Regions from separate parts of the Aquipuribacter aurantiacus genome, predicted to be linked through region 1. Evidence: riboswitches for the same ligand, from Rfam matches in the RefSeq annotation. Region 1 holds a riboswitch; the other holds the start of a gene.
The links. A riboswitch is a leader RNA that binds a small molecule or an ion and turns the genes downstream of it on or off. The one in region 1 is predicted to bind S-adenosylmethionine.
Positions count from the first base shown of each region.

Region 1 (7,745 bases):
TCATCCGCGAGAGCCTCATCACGCGCGGCCCCGTCGGCGAGGGCCCGGACATCATCGTCGGCGCCCACGACTGGCTCGGCCAGCTGGTCACCAACGGCGCGGTCTCCCCGCTGGAGCTCGGCGACTCCGCCGGCAACTTCTCCGAGGTCGCCGTCGAGGCGATGAGCTACGAGGGCCTCACCTACGGCCTGCCGTACGCGGTGGAGAACATCGCGCTGTTCCGCAACACCGCCCTTGCGCCGGAGGCCCCCGCCGACTTCCAGTCGATGCTGGAGGAGGGCCAGGCGCTGGTCGACGCGGGCGAGGCGGACCTGCCGGTGGCGCTGCAGGTCGGCGACGCGGGCGACGTGTTCCACTTCTACCCGATCCAGACCTCGTTCGGCTCGAGCATCTTCGGCACCAACGCCGACGGCAGCTACAACGCCGACGACCTGCAGATCGACAACGCGGGCGGCCTGGAGATGGCGGCCAAGCTGGGCGAGTGGAGCGAGGCCGGCTACCTCAACGCCGACGTCACCTTCGACATCGCCAGCGAGGCCTTCGCCAGCGGCCGCGCGCCGTACGCCATCACCGGCCCCTGGAACGTCGCGGCCTTCCAGGAGGGTGGCGTCGAGTTCGTCGTCGAGCCCATCCCGGCCGCCAGCAGCGAGCCCTCGCAGCCGTTCGTGGGCGTCCAGGGCTTCATGGTCTCCGCCTACGCCGAGAACCCGCTCGTCGCCAACGACTTCGTCCTCAACCACCTCGGCACCGAGGACGTCGCCCGGTCGCTGTACGAGAACGGCCAGCGCCCGCCGGCGTACACCTCCGTGTTCGACGAGGTGGCCTCCGACCCGATCATCGCCGGGTTCGGCGAGTACGGCGCCGAGGGTCAGCCCCTGCCCAACATCCCCGCCATGGACAGCGTCTGGGGCGACTTCGGCAACGCGCAGCGGGACATCCTGCTCGGCGCGGGCGACCCGGCCACCCTCGTCACCGACGCCGCCACCCGGATCCGCGAGAACATCGCCGGCTCCTAGGCACCTCCTGCACCTCCTGCACCACCTGAGCCGCCCCGGGGTCGCGGTCCCGTACCGCGACCCCGGGGTCACCACGCCAGGCCCCCACGCCCGGCACCCACGCACCCCCTCGACGAAGCGGAGGCCGTGTTGTCCGGCACCCTGACGCCCGCCCGCCCGGCGGGCGACCCGCCCTCGGCCCCGCCGCCCGGTGAGCCCCCCGTCCCGAGCCGCCGCCCCGGCGGTCGACCGCCGGGCTTCCTCACCGGCCTGCTGCTCAAGTCCGTCCTGATGGCCGTCGTCAACGCGCTGGGCGTGTTCGCGGTCTTCGTCGCGGTCGGAGCGCAGAACTGGGGCTTCGTCGCGTTCCTCACCCTCGCCCTCGTCGTGGCGGACTACGTCTACTTCAGCAGGCGGAACGTCCCGGCCAAGTACCTGTACCCGGGCCTGCTGTTCCTGCTCGTGTTCCAGGTCTTCGTCGTGCTCTACACCGGGTTCATCGCGTTCACCAACTACGGCGACGCCCACACCATCAACCAGACGACCGCCCGCGAGCAGATCCTCGCGGTCTCCGAGCAGCGGGTGCCGGACAGCCCCGCCTACGCCGTGACCGTCCTGGTCCGCGAGGGCGGCGCGGCCCCGGCCCCCGGGGTCGGCGCGGACGTCGACGACCCCGCCGCCGAGCCGGGCGTGGGTGCGCAGCCCGACGCGGGCGACGACCCGGCCCTGGACGCGGGCGCCGACGACGAGGAGCTGGCGTTCCTGCTCACCGACCCCGACGGCGTCGTCGGCCTCGGCACCGCGGCGGGCCTGCAGGAGGTCGCCGAGGACGACCTGACCCTGGACGACGACGGCCGGGCCACCGCGCTGGCCGGCTGGCAGAGCCTGGCCCTGTCCGACCTGGCCGACCGGCAGCAGGCCGTGGTCGGCTTCCGGGTCCCGCTCGACGCGGACGACCCGGACCAGGGCAGCCTGCGCACCCAGGACGGTCGGGTCGCCTACGTCAACCTGCCGCTGCTCAGCTGGGACGAGGCCACCGACACCCTCACCGACTCCCGGGACGGCACCACCTACTCCGCCGACCAGACGCGCGGCTTCTACGTCGACGGGGACGGGCAGGCGCTCACCCCCGGCTGGCGGGTGGGGGTGGGCACCGCCAACTTCGAGCGGATGTTCACCGACGACCGGCTGCGCGGGCCGTTCCTGCAGGTCCTGGCGTGGACGTTCGCGTTCGCGGCGCTGTCGGTGGTCCTCACGTTCCTGCTCGGGGTGGCCCTGGCCATGGCCCTGGACAACCCGCGGATGAGGGGCCGGAAGGTGTACCGGTCGTTGCTGCTGCTGCCCTACGCCGCGCCGAGCTTCATGTCGATGCTGCTGTGGGCGGGCTTCCTCAACCCGAGCTTCGGGTTCGTCAACCAGGTCCTGCTGGGCGGGGCGGAGATCCAGTGGCTCAACGACCCCTGGCTGGCCAAGGCCAGCATCCTGCTCGTCAACCTGTGGCTGGGCTTCCCGTACATGTTCCTCGTCTGCACGGGGGCGCTGCAGAGCATCCCGAACGACGTCAAGGAGGCGGCCCGGGTCGACGGGGCCAGCGCGCTGCGGGTGTTCCGCTCCATCATCCTGCCGCTGCTCATGGTGAGCGTCGCGCCGCTGCTCATCGCCAGCTTCGCCTTCAACTTCAACAACTTCACGCTCATCTACTTCGTGACCGGGGGCGGCCCGAACATCCCGACCGCGCCCATCACGATCGGCAGCACCGACCTGCTCATCCACGTCGTGTACACGCTGGGCTTCGAGAGCGGCGGCGGCCAGCAGTGGGGCTTCGCCTGCGCGATCAGCGTGTTCATCTTCGCCATCGTCGCGACGATCTCGGCGCTCGGCTTCCGTCAGACCCGCTCGCTCGAAGAGATCAACTGAGGGGCTGGACATGACCAAGTGGTTCGCCGACACCGGCTGGCGTCACCTCGTGGGCCTCGCGGCCCTCGTGTTCGCGCTGTTCCCCATCGTCTTCGTCGTCAGCGCGTCGCTGAACCCCGCGGGCACGCTCACGGCCAGCAACGCGCTGTTCAGCGACATCAGCCTCGAGAACTACCGCGACCTGTTCCGCTCACCGGTGTACCCGTACGCCAACTGGTACGTGAACACGCTGTTCGTCGCCACGGTGACGGCGGTGGCGCAGGTGTTCGTCGCCAGCCTGTCCGCGTACGCGTTCAGCCGGTTCCGCTTCGCCGGTCGGCGCGTGGGGCTGCTGGGCCTGCTGCTCATCCAGATGTTCCCGCAGATCCTCGCCGCCATCGCGATCTTCCTGCTCGTGTTCGAGATCGGCCAGCTGTTCCCCGGCATCGGCCTCGGCACGACGGTCGGGCTCATCCTCGTCTACATGGGCGGCGCCCTCGGGGTGAGCACGTTCCTCATCAAGGGGTTCTTCGACACCATCCCCAAGGAGCTCGACGAGGCCATGAAGGTGGACGGGGCGGGTCACGCCCGGGTGTTCTTCACCATGGTGCTGCCGCTGTCCGCCCCGGTCCTGGCCGTGGTCGTGCTGCTCGCGTTCATCACCACGCTCAACGAGTTCCTCGTCGCCAGCATCCTGCTCACGGCCCCGGAGTCGCAGACCCTCGCCGTCGGGCTCTACCAGCTGGTCAGCAGCCAGCTGAACGCCAACTGGGGCTTCTTCGCGGCCGGGGCGCTGCTCGGCACCATCCCGCCCGTGCTGCTGTTCCAGTGGCTGCAGAAGTACATCGTCTCCGGGCTGACGGCGGGCTCGGTCAAGTAGGGCGACCCCGCACCGGTCAGGACCCGGGGCGGCGCCCCCGTCCGCGGCCCCCAGGACCGGGTCGGGCCGATTAAGCGGGGACGACGACCCCCGGCTGCCGCGCGGCGCCCAGGGCGTGCGCGAGCTCGGTCTCCAGCCCCAGGTGGGCCACCGGGTCGGCCACCGCCGCGACCTCGCGCTCGAGCTCGCGCACCAGCGGGATGACCCGCTCGCCGAAGGCCTGCACCTCCTCCCGGACGTGCAGGAACCCCAGCAGCAGCAGGTCGACGCCGATGAGCCGGTAGGCCAGCACCCGCCGGGCGACCTGCTCCGGGGTGCCGATCAGCCCGGTCCGGAACCCGTCGTTGTACTGCACCAGGTCCGTGAGGTCGCTGTCGGCCCACATGCCCCTGCCGTCGCGCGTGCTGCTCCCGGCCTGCTGCACGGCGTCGCGGAACCCCTCGACCTTGGCCACGTCGGCGTGGGCGACGATGTCCTCGACGACCTGCCGGGCCTCGGCCTCGGTGTCGCGGACCACCGCGAAGCCGTTCAGGCCGAACCGCACCCGTCGGTCGGCGGCCGCGGCGTACCCACCCACCTCCGAGACCTGCTCGGCGACCGCGTCGAACCCGGCCCCGTTCATGAGGTACCAGTCGCTGGCCCGCCCGGCCATGTGCCGGGCGTCGGTCGAGTTGCCGCCCTGGAAGATCTCCGGCAGCACGTCCGGTCGTGGTCGGAACGTCAGGTCCCGGGTCCGGAAGTAGTCCCCGCGGTAGGTGAAGTCGTCCGTGGTCCACGCCCCGCGCAGCACGTCGATGAACTCCTCCGACTGCCGGTAGCGCTCGCCGTGCTCCAGCCAGGTCGCGCCCAGGCTGAGGGCCTCACCCTTGAACCAGCCCGACACGACGTTGAGCGCGAGGCGTCCGCCCGTCAGCTCCTGGGCCGTGGCGGCCCACTTGGCCAGGACGGTCGGCGGCCAGAAGTACGGGTGGACGGCCGCGATGACCGTCAGCCGCTCGGTGGCCAGCAGCAGCGCCAGCGAGAACGAGGTCGACTCGTGCTGGGAGTCCGCCCCGTAGGAGGCGCCGTAGCGGACCTGGGTGAGGGCGTAGTCGAAACCCGCGGCCTCGGCCGCCCGGGCGGTGTCGACGTTGTAGGCGGGGGAGTGCTCGGTGCGCTGCGGCAGCGTCGACACCACGAGCCCGCCGGACACGTTGGGCACCCAGTAGGCGAAGCGCAGCGGCTCGGAGGGGGCGTCGGGACGCGAAGACGGTGTGCTCATGCGACGGCTCCGGTCAGCTGTGCGGCGGGCGCCGCGGTACGGGTGTAGCGGCCGTCGTGGTGGACCAGCGGCCCGGACCGGTGGGCCGGCCGGACGCCGTACCCGCCCCGGGCGAGGTGGGGGTCGGCGGGTCCGGGGAGGTCGAGGTCGTCGCGGACGTCGTGGACCTCCCCGAGGACGACGAGGGAGTCCCCGGCGTCGACGAGTCGCAGCACGGCCCCCGACACCCGGGTCACCGTCCCGTGGACGTGGGGCAGGCCGTCGTCGGCCCAGGACCAGGTGGTCTCCTCGGTGAAGCGCCGGGAGGCGTCGGCGGCGAACCGGCGTGCGACGTCCTCCTGGTCCGCTGACAGCAGGTGGGCGGCGTAGCGGCCCGAGCGCAGCAGCGTGCCCAGGCTGGAGGAGGTGCGGGACACGTTGAACGACAGCAACGGCGGCGAGATCGACACCGAGGCGACGGACACGGCGGTGAACCCGACGGGTGAGCCCTCGTGCGCGGACGTCACGACCCAGACGCTGGAGGCGTCGAGCCGGAACGCGCGCCGAAGGTCCACCGCGGGTCCACCCCAGGCGGGGGTGGTGGTCACGGTGAGCTCCTTGGTCCCGGGCGCCGTGGCGGCCCGGGCTCGTGCGGTCAGGTGGTCCGGTGCAGGTCCGAGCGAGGTGGTCGGCTCAGGACGGACAGACCGCGGAGCAGGTGTGCAGCAGGTCGACGGCACGTCGACGCACGAGAGGGGTGCTGAACATCGGTTGCTCCTCCATCGGTCCTGGCGGAAGCACCCGCACCCGTTGCCGGGGGTTGCTGCGACGTCTACGAGCCAGGTCTCTCGGTCGCTCTGGATGGTTGCAGGACGAAGGTGGCAGACCGGGCGGGTCCTGTCCAGGTCCCGGTCGATCCGTCTCGGCGTCTGGGACGGCGGTCGTGCCGGTCGGGTCAGCCGTCCCCGCGCAGGGTCAGCACGACCTCGTCGAGGAAGTCGTCGACCTCGTCCTGGTCGTAGCCGGTGCGGAACTTGGTCGGGGCGAACCGGACGGCCACCACCTCCTCCGCGGTGAGGGTCGTGGGTCGGCCCACGTGGACCTGCTGCAGCGCGTCGGCGACCCGGTCGAGGAACGCGTCCACCTCGTCGGCGGCGTAGCCCTCACGCCACTTGGTCGTCGTGAACGTCCGGCTGCGGACGGCGTCCACGGTCAGGGTCATGGCCCCGATCCTCTCGCGCCACGGCCGGGTGGGGCGGCGGGACGGGCCCGACGGTGCCCGGTCCCATCCGTTCGGCTCAGCCGGCCAGGGCGTCGCGCATCGGCACGAACTTGGCGGTCGACTCCGCGAGCTCGGCGGCCGGGTCCGACCCCTCGACGATGCCGCAGCCCGCGAACAGGCGGATCTCGTGGCCGTCCGGGTCGAGCTGGCCGCACCGCAGCGCGATGCCCCACTCGCCGTCGCCCGCCGCGTCCAGCCAGCCCACCGGCCCGGCGTAGCGACCGCGGTCCATGCCCTCCAGCTCGGCGATGAGGGCGGCCGCGGCCGTCGTCGGCGTCCCGCAGACCGCGGCCGAGGGGTGCAGGGCGGCCGCCAGGTGCAGGCTCGACACGTCGTCGCGCAGGACGCCGGTGACGTCGGTGGCCAGGTGCATGACGTTGGCCAGGTGCAGCACGAACGGCGACTCCGGGACGTTGGTGCCGGCGCAGAAGGGGGTGATGGCCTCGACCACGCTGCGGACGGCGTACTCGTGCTCGCCCAGGTCCTTGCTCGACCGGGCCAGCGACGCCGCCAGGGCCAGGTCGTGGGCGTCGTCACCGGTGCGGCGGATGGTCCCGGCCAGCACGCGCGAGGCGACCAGCCGCATCTGCGTGCGGACGAGCATCTCCGGGGTGGCGCCCACCAGTCCGTCGACGCTGAACGTCCAGGTGGAGGGGTAGGCGTCCGCCAGGCGCCGCAGCAGCGCGCGCGGGTCCAGGGGGGACCCGGTGCGGGCCAGCAGGTCCCGGGCCAGGACGACCTTGGCCACCTCGCCGGCCTCGATGCGGCGGACGGCGGCCTCCACCAGTGCCTCCCAGGCGGCGCTGCTCACCGCGCCGTCGGCGAACGCGACCGGGCCCGGTCGTGGTGGGGCGGGCGCCACGGGCGGCGGCCCGTCGACCGGTCCCGGGATCACGCCGTCGGTGTTGCCGTCGGTGAGGGTGGTCCTCGTCAGCCACCAGCGCCCGTCCCGGTGCCCGACGACCGTCGCCGGGACGACGAGCTGGCTGGTGCTGGGCGAGCCGTCGGCGAACGCGAACGACCCGAAGGCCACCGGACCGGTGCCCCGCAGGCCCACGTCGTCGCGGACCACGGCGCCGGCCAGCAGCCGCTGCCACCGCCGCTCGGCGGCGGCGAACCGGTCGGGGCCGGTCGTGCTCACCCGGGCGGTCTCGCCCCAGCCCACGAGACCCTCGCCGCGCCGCACCCAGGACAACGGGGCCTGCCCGGGGGGCAGCAGCTCCAGCAACGGGCCGGGGTCGTCGATCTCGACGGTGCGTGACACGAGCCGGGCGCCAGGACGGGCGGCCGGCTCGGCGTGGTCTGCCATGGTGCTCGACATCGTGATCACAGGGTAGGTCGCCACCGGTCGTGCCCGCGCCCCGGGCGTCGTGGGACGATCTGCAGGTGCCCGACACCCCGGTCCGCGCCCAGCTGGACAAGCGTCCCGACGAGGTCTCGTCGATGTTCGAC
Region 1 covers NZ_JBPKAO010000004.1:314,843-322,587, forward strand. Annotated here, with positions in the region: gene ACR80Q_RS08150 (sugar ABC transporter substrate-binding protein) at 1-1,016, shown strand, start outside; gene ACR80Q_RS08155 (ABC transporter permease subunit) at 1,146-2,912, shown strand; gene ACR80Q_RS08160 (sugar ABC transporter permease) at 2,923-3,771, shown strand; gene sfnG (dimethylsulfone monooxygenase SfnG) at 3,842-5,032, opposite strand; gene ACR80Q_RS08170 (flavin reductase family protein) at 5,029-5,619, opposite strand; SAM riboswitch class I at 5,788-5,879, opposite strand; partial or broken gene ACR80Q_RS08175 (DivIVA domain-containing protein) at 5,979-6,107, opposite strand; partial or broken gene ACR80Q_RS08180 (DivIVA domain-containing protein) at 6,132-6,233, opposite strand; gene ACR80Q_RS08185 (isochorismate synthase) at 6,310-7,614, opposite strand; gene ACR80Q_RS08190 (demethylmenaquinone methyltransferase) at 7,737-7,745, shown strand, end outside.

Region 2 (7,745 bases), on a different contig from region 1:
GCTCCGGGGCGCCGGGCATCCGGTCCAGGAGCCGCCGCGGGCCCGCGAACGCGGTCTCCATCCGGATCTGCTGGTCGAGCAGCATCCCGACGAGCAGGGCGAACGGGTCGGAGCCCAGCAGGTGGTCGGCCCGGTCGTCGCCGGTCAGCCGCAGCCCCGCCACGATCAGCCGCCGTCGCCCTTGACCGCCAGCACGGGGCAGGTCGCGTCGAGCAGGATCCGCTGGGCGTTGCTGCCGAGGATGAGCTTGCCGACGGGCGAACGACGGCGCAGGCCGATCACGATGACGTGGGCCTCGACCTCGTCGGCCACCGCGAGCAGGTCGTCGGCCGGGTCGCTGCTGCGCGGCAGGTGCCGCACCTCGTAGCTCAGACCGTGCTCGTGCAGCTGCTCGGTGAAGGAGGCCAGGTCGGCCTCCACCGCCTCGGCGGTGTCCTCCTTGCTGCTGACCACCACCAGGCGGACGTTCCGACGGACCGCCGCGTCCACCCCGTGGGCGAGCGCCGCTCGTCCCTCACGGCTGGGCAGATAGCCCACCACGACGGCCATGGCACCTCCTGGTCGACGGTCCCGTCCCTCGTCGGACGGGTTCTACCGGTGCCACCGTAACGGTCCCCGCCGGGCCTCGTACGCTGGGACGGTGGCGAGCCGTGACGGGGACGGGTGGGTGAGCTGCCGGTGCGGCTCGCGACACTGGGGGCTGAACGGCGCGGCGGGCCTGGTGCTCTACCGCGACGGCGCGGACGGGGCCGAGGTGCTGCTGCAGCACCGAGCCTCGTGGGTCCACGACGGCGGTACCTGGGCGGTGCCGGGGGGCGCCCGGGACTCCCACGAGGACCCCGTCGCCGCAGCCCTGCGGGAGGCCAACGAGGAGGTCGGCGTCTCCGCCGGGCACGTGCAGGTGTGGGCGACGCTGACCGGCACCGACCACGACGACTGGCGCTACGACTACGTCCTGGCGCGGGCGGGTGAGGACGCGCGGGTGCACGCCGCCAACCACGAGACCGCCGACCTCAGCTGGGTGCCCGTGACGCTCGTCCCCGACCTGCCGCTGCACCACGGGCTGGCGCGGGACTGGCAGCGGCTGTCCGAGCACGTCCGCAGCGCCGCCGCGGGCTGAGGCGGCGCCGAGGCGTCCGCCCCTACGCCCGGCAGCGGTCGTCGTCGCGTGGCCTGAGGTCGTGGTCCGCCCCGGCCAGGGTCCGGGCCAGGACCGCGGCCACGGCCTCCGTCTCCACGAGGAACCCGTCGTGGCCGTACCGGGACCTGACCAGCTCCAGCCGGGCGTCGGGGACGTGCTCGACGACCTGCTCCTGCTGCTCCGGCGGGTACAGCCGGTCGGAGTCGACGGCGACGACGGTGGTGCGGGCGCTCACCGTCGCCAGGGCCGCGGCGGTGCCGCCGCGGCCTCGACCGACGTCGTGGGAGTTCATCGACCGGGTCAGCGTGACGTACGAACCGGCGTCGAAGCGGCCGGCCAGCTTGCCGGCCTGGTGGTCCAGGTAGGACTCGACGGCGTAGCGACCGTCGAGGTCCGGGTCCTCGCCCGGCTGCGGGTCGCGACCGAAGCGGGTGTCCATCTCCCACCGCGAGCGGTAGGTCACGTGGGCGATGCGGCGTGCCACCCCCAGCCCGTCGACCGGTCCGGGGCCCGGTCGGTCGTAGTAGTCACCGCCGTGCCAGCCGGGGTCGGAGGTGATGGCGGCGACCTGGGGCGCGCACCACGCGATCTGGTCCCCGCTGGCCACCGCCGTGCTGGCGAGCACCGCGACGGAGGCGACCCGCCCGGGGTGGCCCACGGCCCACTCCAGCGCGCGCATCCCCCCCATGGACCCGCCGGTGACCATGGCCCAGCGCCGGACGCCGAGCCGGTCGGCCAGCAGGGCCTCCACCGCGACCTGGTCGCGGATGCTGATGCGCGGGAACCGGCTCCCCCAGGCCCGGCCGTCCGGGGCCAGGCTGCCGGGGCCGGTCGTGCCCTGGCAGCCGCCCAGGACGTTGGGGGCCACGACGAACCAGCGCCGGGTGTCCAGCGCCAGGCCGTCGCCGACGACACCGCCCCACCAGCCGGGCGAGGGGTGGGCGGGCCCGGCCGGTCCGACGACGTGGGAGTCGCCGGTGAGTGCGTGCAGCACGAGCACCGCGTTCTCGACCGTCCCGTCCGGCCCGGTCCGCGGGGTGCCCCAGCTCTCGTAGGACACCCGGACGTCAGGCAGCACCGTCCCGGACTCCGTGCCCACCGCCCCGACCCCGACGACCGTGCGCCCGCCGAGGGGGTCTCCGTCCCGCCATGACCTCACCTCAGGCGCCCTTGGCCGCCCGGAAGCCCGCCTCGAGGTCCGCGAGGATGTCGTCGAGGTGCTCCAGCCCGACCGACAGCCGGACCAGTCCGGGCGTGACCCCGCTGGCCGCCTGCTCCGCCTCGCTCAGCTGGCTGTGCGTGGTCGACGCGGGGTGGATGACCAGGCTGCGCACGTCGCCGATGTTGGCGACGTGGCTGTGCAGCTCGAGCGCCTCGACGAAACGACGCCCGGCCTCGACCCCCCCGGCGATCTCGAAGGCGAGCACCGACCCGGAACCACGCGGGGCGTACTTCTGCGCCCGGTCGAACCACGGGCTGCCGGGCAGGCTCGCGTAGGCCACGCGCTGCACCTCGTCGCGGTCCTGCAACCAGGCGGCGACGGCACGGGCGTTGTCGACGTGCCGCTCCATGCGCAGGCTCAGCGTCTCGATGCCCTGGGCGACGAGGAACGCGTTGAACGGGCTGACGGCGGAGCCCATGTCACGCAGCAGCTGGACCCGCGCCTTGAGGACGTAGGACAGGTTGGCGCCGAGCGGGCTGCCGACGCCCAGGTCACGGCCGTAGACCAGGCCGTTGTAGCTGGGGTCCGGGGTGTTGAAGCCCGGGAACCGCTCGGGCTGGGTGGTGTAGTCGAAGCGGCCGCCGTCGACGATGGCGCCCGCCACCGCGGTGCCGTGCCCGCCGAGGAACTTGGTCGCCGAGTGCACGACGACGTCCGCGCCCCACTCCAGGGGCCGGATCAGGTAGGGCGTGGCGACCGTGTTGTCCACGACCAGCGGGACACCCGCCTCGTGCGCGACGGTCGCGACCCCCTCGATGTCGAGGACGTCCTGGTACGGGTTGGAGATCGTCTCGCCGAAGAACGCCTTGGTGTTCGGCCGTACCGCGGCGCGCCAGCTGTCCAGGTCGTCGGGGTCCTCCACGAACGACACCTGGATGCCCAGCTTGGGGAACGTGTAGTGGAGCAGGTTGTACGTGCCGCCGTAGAGGCGGGGGCTGGACACGATGTGGTCGCCCGCCTCCGCGACGTTGAGCAGCGCGACGGTCTCGGCGGCCTGGCCGCTGGCCAGCAGGAGCGCTCCGACCCCGCCCTCGAGGCTGGCGATGCGCTGCTCGACGGCGTCCTGCGTCGGGTTCATGATCCGGGTGTAGATGTTCCCGAACTCCTTGAGCGCGAAGAGGTTCTCCGCGTGCTCCGTGCTGGTGAAGGCGTAGGAGGTGGTGGCGTAGATCGGCAGCGCCCGGGCTCCCGTGGTGGGGTCGGGCTGCTGGCCGGCGTGGATCTGACGGGTCTCGAAGGACCAGGCGTCGTTCATCAGGGGTGGACCTCCGTGGTCACCGGGGCCCGCCGAGCGGGCCCGCGCTTGCCGTCACCGATCGGTGACGGCCAGGTCCTCACCCGGGGCACCCCACCGCGGAGGAGGGTTGCCGACCAGCGAGCCGGGGCTTGACGCTGGTGCTCATGACCTGCGCGGAGCCTACGACACGGGGTCGGCAGGCCGCCAGGCGTCCGGATGACGGAACCCGGACGGGTCACCCGCCGCGTGCGTGGCCTCGAGCGGGCCGACCGCGACGAGCGGGCCGACCGCGAGGGCCGGGACGGCCGGGGTCACAGGGTCAGCGCGGGGGTGACGACCGCGCGCTGCGCGTCGCCCGGGTCGTCGCCGACCAGGACGAGCTGGAAGTGCCCCGGGGGCACGAAGGCGAGCGCGAACCGTCCCGTCTCGTCGCACTCCTCCCGGCTGGCCCCGGCGGCGGTGCGGACCTCGATCCCCCGCCGGCCGCCGGGCGCGACCCAGCCGTCGATCCGGTGCCCGCCCTCGACGTCGCTGATGGCGAGCATGACGGTCATCGACTCGCTGCCGAAGGTGACGGTGCGCACCTCGTCGTCGCCGCGGGCGCCGACCCCGGTGGACTGGGTCTGCTGCAGTCGCATCAGCTCGAGCTCCAGGTCGAGGTCGATGCCGGTGAACGCCTCCACCTCCAGCGAGAAGACCACCCGCTCCGACAGCCCCGACGGCACCGGGTCCAGCTGCTGCCACATCTGGCGCAGCTCGGCCGCCAACGACGACGCCGCGGCCGGCTCGTGCTCCCCGCCGCGCTGCTCGGCGACGCGGTCCCCGGCGTCCCCCGCCCGGTCCGGCCGGCCATCGGCGCGGTTCACGTCGTCGTCCACTGCGACTCCTCGCCCAGGTGCTCCCGCAGCTTCTTGAGGCACCGGCCCCGGGTGGGGCCGATGCTGCCCATGGGCATGCCCAGGTCGACCGACAGCGACGCGTAGTCGGGCCGGTCGGAGAAGGCCACCACGCGCAGCAGCCGCTGGCAGCGCTCCGACAGCCTCCCGACCGCCGACCACAGCCGCCGGGCCCGGTCGTCGTCGATGACCGTGGCCGCGGGACCGGGGGACGGGTCGGGGCTGACCGCCAGGAGCGGCTCGGGGTCGGCGACGGCGACCCGCGCGCCCGCGGCCGTGCGGGCCGCGTCCCGGCGCACGGTCACCAGCAGCCAGGCCAGGACCGCCTGCGGGTCCCGGACCTGGTCCCGCCGACGCGCCAGCGCCATCCAGGCGTTCTGCACGACGTCCTCGGCGGTGGCGTGGTCGACCCGGTAGGCCCGGGCGGTGTGCCACAGGGTGGGGGTCAGCAGGGTGACCAGCTCGGCGCTGGCGCGGTTGTCCCCGTCGCACCAGGCACGGAACAGCGCCGCGGAGCGGTCCGCGAGCTCGTGCCGCCTGGGCCCGGGTGGCGCCGGCACCACGGCCAGGTCCGGTAGCGCGTCACCGGGGCGTCGCGCCGTGGCGTCCCGCGCCCCCGGCACGGCCGCGGTACCGGCCGTACCCGCAGGGGGGACGGTGCGGTTGCTGACCATCGGACCTCCTGACGGACGCCGACGGGTCTCGTCGGGTACGCGCTGGGTGCTCGGCGGCTCCGTCGCTGGACAGGCTGCCGACGTAGGACGGGTGCGGACGGACCGTACCCGCTCCCCGATCACCACCACCAGCCTCCAGCCATGACCGCAGGAGCGGTCATGGCCGGCGGTTGATACCCGCCGCAGCATCATGACCACCGACGCGGCGGCCCGGCCGCCCTGCCCCGGGCCGAGGACGTCCACGGCGCCCCGAGGCCGTGGTCGAGGCACCGCAGGACCAGCGCGGCCAGGGGCTCGTCGTCCCCGCCCAGCAGCGCCCGTTCCGCCAGCACCCCGGCCGCGGTCCCCTCGCCCGCCGCCCAGCAGAGCCAGGCGTGCGCGGCCAGCACCGTCGCCCGCTCGGGCCCGGAGGTGAGCGCGGCCATGCGACGCAGCACCGGTGAGCCCACCCGGGTGGCCCGGGCGCAGGCGGGGTCGGTCAGCACCTCGTGCAGACGCGCCCCCGCCCTGTCCCGCCGCGCCGCGAGGGCCGCGGAGGACGTCGGCGCGACCGGGGCCGGCCCGGCCGGGCGCAGCGACCCCCCGGGCAGCAGGACGGCCAGGCAGGCGTCCCGCAGCGCGGGGCTGACCCACCACGCCGCGGCCAGGGTGCCTGCGAGCTCGGGGTCCGGCCCCTCGGGCAGGCAGTCGACCCACCGGGCGAGCAACCGGTCCGACACGGCGTCGGTGACACCGGTCGGTGCGGGCGTGGGGGCGGGCGTCGATGCGGGCGTCGATGCGGGCGTGGGGGCGACCGACCGCGCTGCGGCCAGCGCCCGGGCCCGCTCGGCCTGGGTCACGGTGCCCTCGGGGGCGACGGAGTCCCGGTCCGTCGCGGGGTTGCGACCGGCCAGCACGAAGCCGGCCGCGACGGGGTGGTGGCGCGCCTCGGTGACGGGCGTCCCCTGCGGCGGGCAGCAGGCCCGGTCCTCGCACAGCACCGACCGGAACCGCGAGGGACCCACGACGAGCACGTCGAGCACCCCGAGCCGTCCCGGTGCTCCGTCGACGACCTCCTCGTCGTCCGGGTCGCCGTCCGCCGGGTCTCCGTCGTCCGGGTGGCTGTCGGCCGGGTCACCGGCCCCACGGACCGGCAGGGCGGCCCCGAGGAGCGCGTCGGCCCACCCGGTCGGCAGGTCGTCGGGGTCCTGCGCGGTGTAGACCAGCAGCAGCGACGTGCTGCAGCCGTTGCGCAGCAGCACCCGTTGCAGGTGCTCCCAGAGGAGCCCGGTGGTGGCCGGCGGGCCGCCCGGCTCGTAGTCGCAGCGCAGCGACGCCCCCACGGAGCGGTCGTCGGCGACCCCGATCACCACCAACGACCGCTGCGGGGTGAAGCCGAGCAGGTAGGGCACGGCCGCGACCGCCCCGGCCGGGTCGCGCAGCCGGATGTCGGGCGGGGGGTGGGAGGCGGTGGGCGTCGGGGTCGCTCGCGGGTCCATCCCCCGAGGCTGGCCCCGCCAGCCCCCCGGCGACCCGGCGACCTCGGGCTGTGGACGAACCCTCAGGGCTGTGGACGACCGCTCAGGCGACGGACCCCTGCACGACCCGGTCCCGGGCCTTCTCCCAGTCCAGGAAGTGGTCGACCTCGGACAGGACCGCGCCCGCGAGCCAGGCGGCCACGAGGGCGTCGTCGGCCAGGCCGAAGACGCCGAGCAGCGCCTCCGGCACGAGGTCGACCGGGGACAGGACGTAGAGCATCCCGGCCACGACCCCGAGCGCCCGTCGGCGGTCCCAGTCGCGGTAGGCCCCGCGGGCAGCGGTGAGCACGAGCCGTGGGAGCGCACCCAGCCGTTGGGCGAGGCCGTAGGGGCCTCCACCGCGGAACACCTCCAGCAGCACCCGCAGGGCTGCCACGCGTCCTGGTCTCATCCTCGTCCTCCCGTTCCTCGAGAAGCACAACGGTACGCCGACCGTCGCCGTTCCGACCGCCCCGAGGTTCCCCGCCGTCGAGGACCTCAACCCAGGTCGGCCAGCTCCCGGGCCAGGTCGTCCAGCCCGAGCGCGCCGGTGCTGAGGGCCGCCATGTGCCACCGCTTCAGGTCGAGGTCCCGGCCCTGCGCCGCCGCCCGGGCCCGGGCGGCCTCTCGTCCGGCCAGCCACGCCCGCTCCCCCAGCTTGTAGCTGATCGCCTGCCCGGGCATCCCCAGGTAGCGGACGATCTCCGAGGACCGGAACGCCTCGTCCAGACCGGTCCGCTCGGCCAGGAACCGGGCGGCCAGGTCCGGGGTCCAGCGCCGGCCGGGGGCGAACACCGGCAGCCCGTGCTGGTGGTCGGGGACGGTCAGGCCCAGGTGCATCCCGATGTCGATGACGACCCGCACCGCGCGCAGCGCCTGCGCGTTGAGGTACCCCATCCGGTGGCCCGGGTCGTCGAGGTGACCCAGCTCGGTCATCAACCGCTCCGCGTACAGCGCCCAGCCCTCGGTGGCCGCCGACACCGACCCGGTGCTGGTCTGGAACATCGACAGCTCGTCGGACAGGAGCGCCCACTGGGCCAGCTGCATGTGGTGCCCGGGCACGCCCTCGTGGTACCAGG
Region 2 covers NZ_JBPKAO010000007.1:15,193-22,937, reverse strand. Annotated here, with positions in the region: gene ACR80Q_RS10895 (HhH-GPD-type base excision DNA repair protein) at 1-166, opposite strand, end outside; gene ACR80Q_RS10890 (universal stress protein) at 166-549, opposite strand; gene ACR80Q_RS10885 (NUDIX domain-containing protein) at 641-1,120, shown strand; gene metX (homoserine O-acetyltransferase MetX) at 1,143-2,240, opposite strand; gene ACR80Q_RS10875 (bifunctional o-acetylhomoserine/o-acetylserine sulfhydrylase) at 2,302-3,618, opposite strand; SAM riboswitch class IV at 3,658-3,770, opposite strand; gene ACR80Q_RS10870 (hypothetical protein) at 3,912-4,478, opposite strand; gene ACR80Q_RS10865 (RNA polymerase sigma factor) at 4,463-5,170, opposite strand; gene ACR80Q_RS10860 (DUF4192 family protein) at 5,359-6,648, opposite strand; gene ACR80Q_RS10855 (YkvA family protein) at 6,731-7,063, opposite strand; gene ACR80Q_RS10850 (DUF885 domain-containing protein) at 7,165-7,745, opposite strand, start outside.
Region 2: it holds a riboswitch for S-adenosylmethionine, as region 1 does, so the genes downstream of both, ACR80Q_RS10875 (bifunctional o-acetylhomoserine/o-acetylserine sulfhydrylase) here and ACR80Q_RS08170 (flavin reductase family protein) in region 1, are expected to answer to the same signal.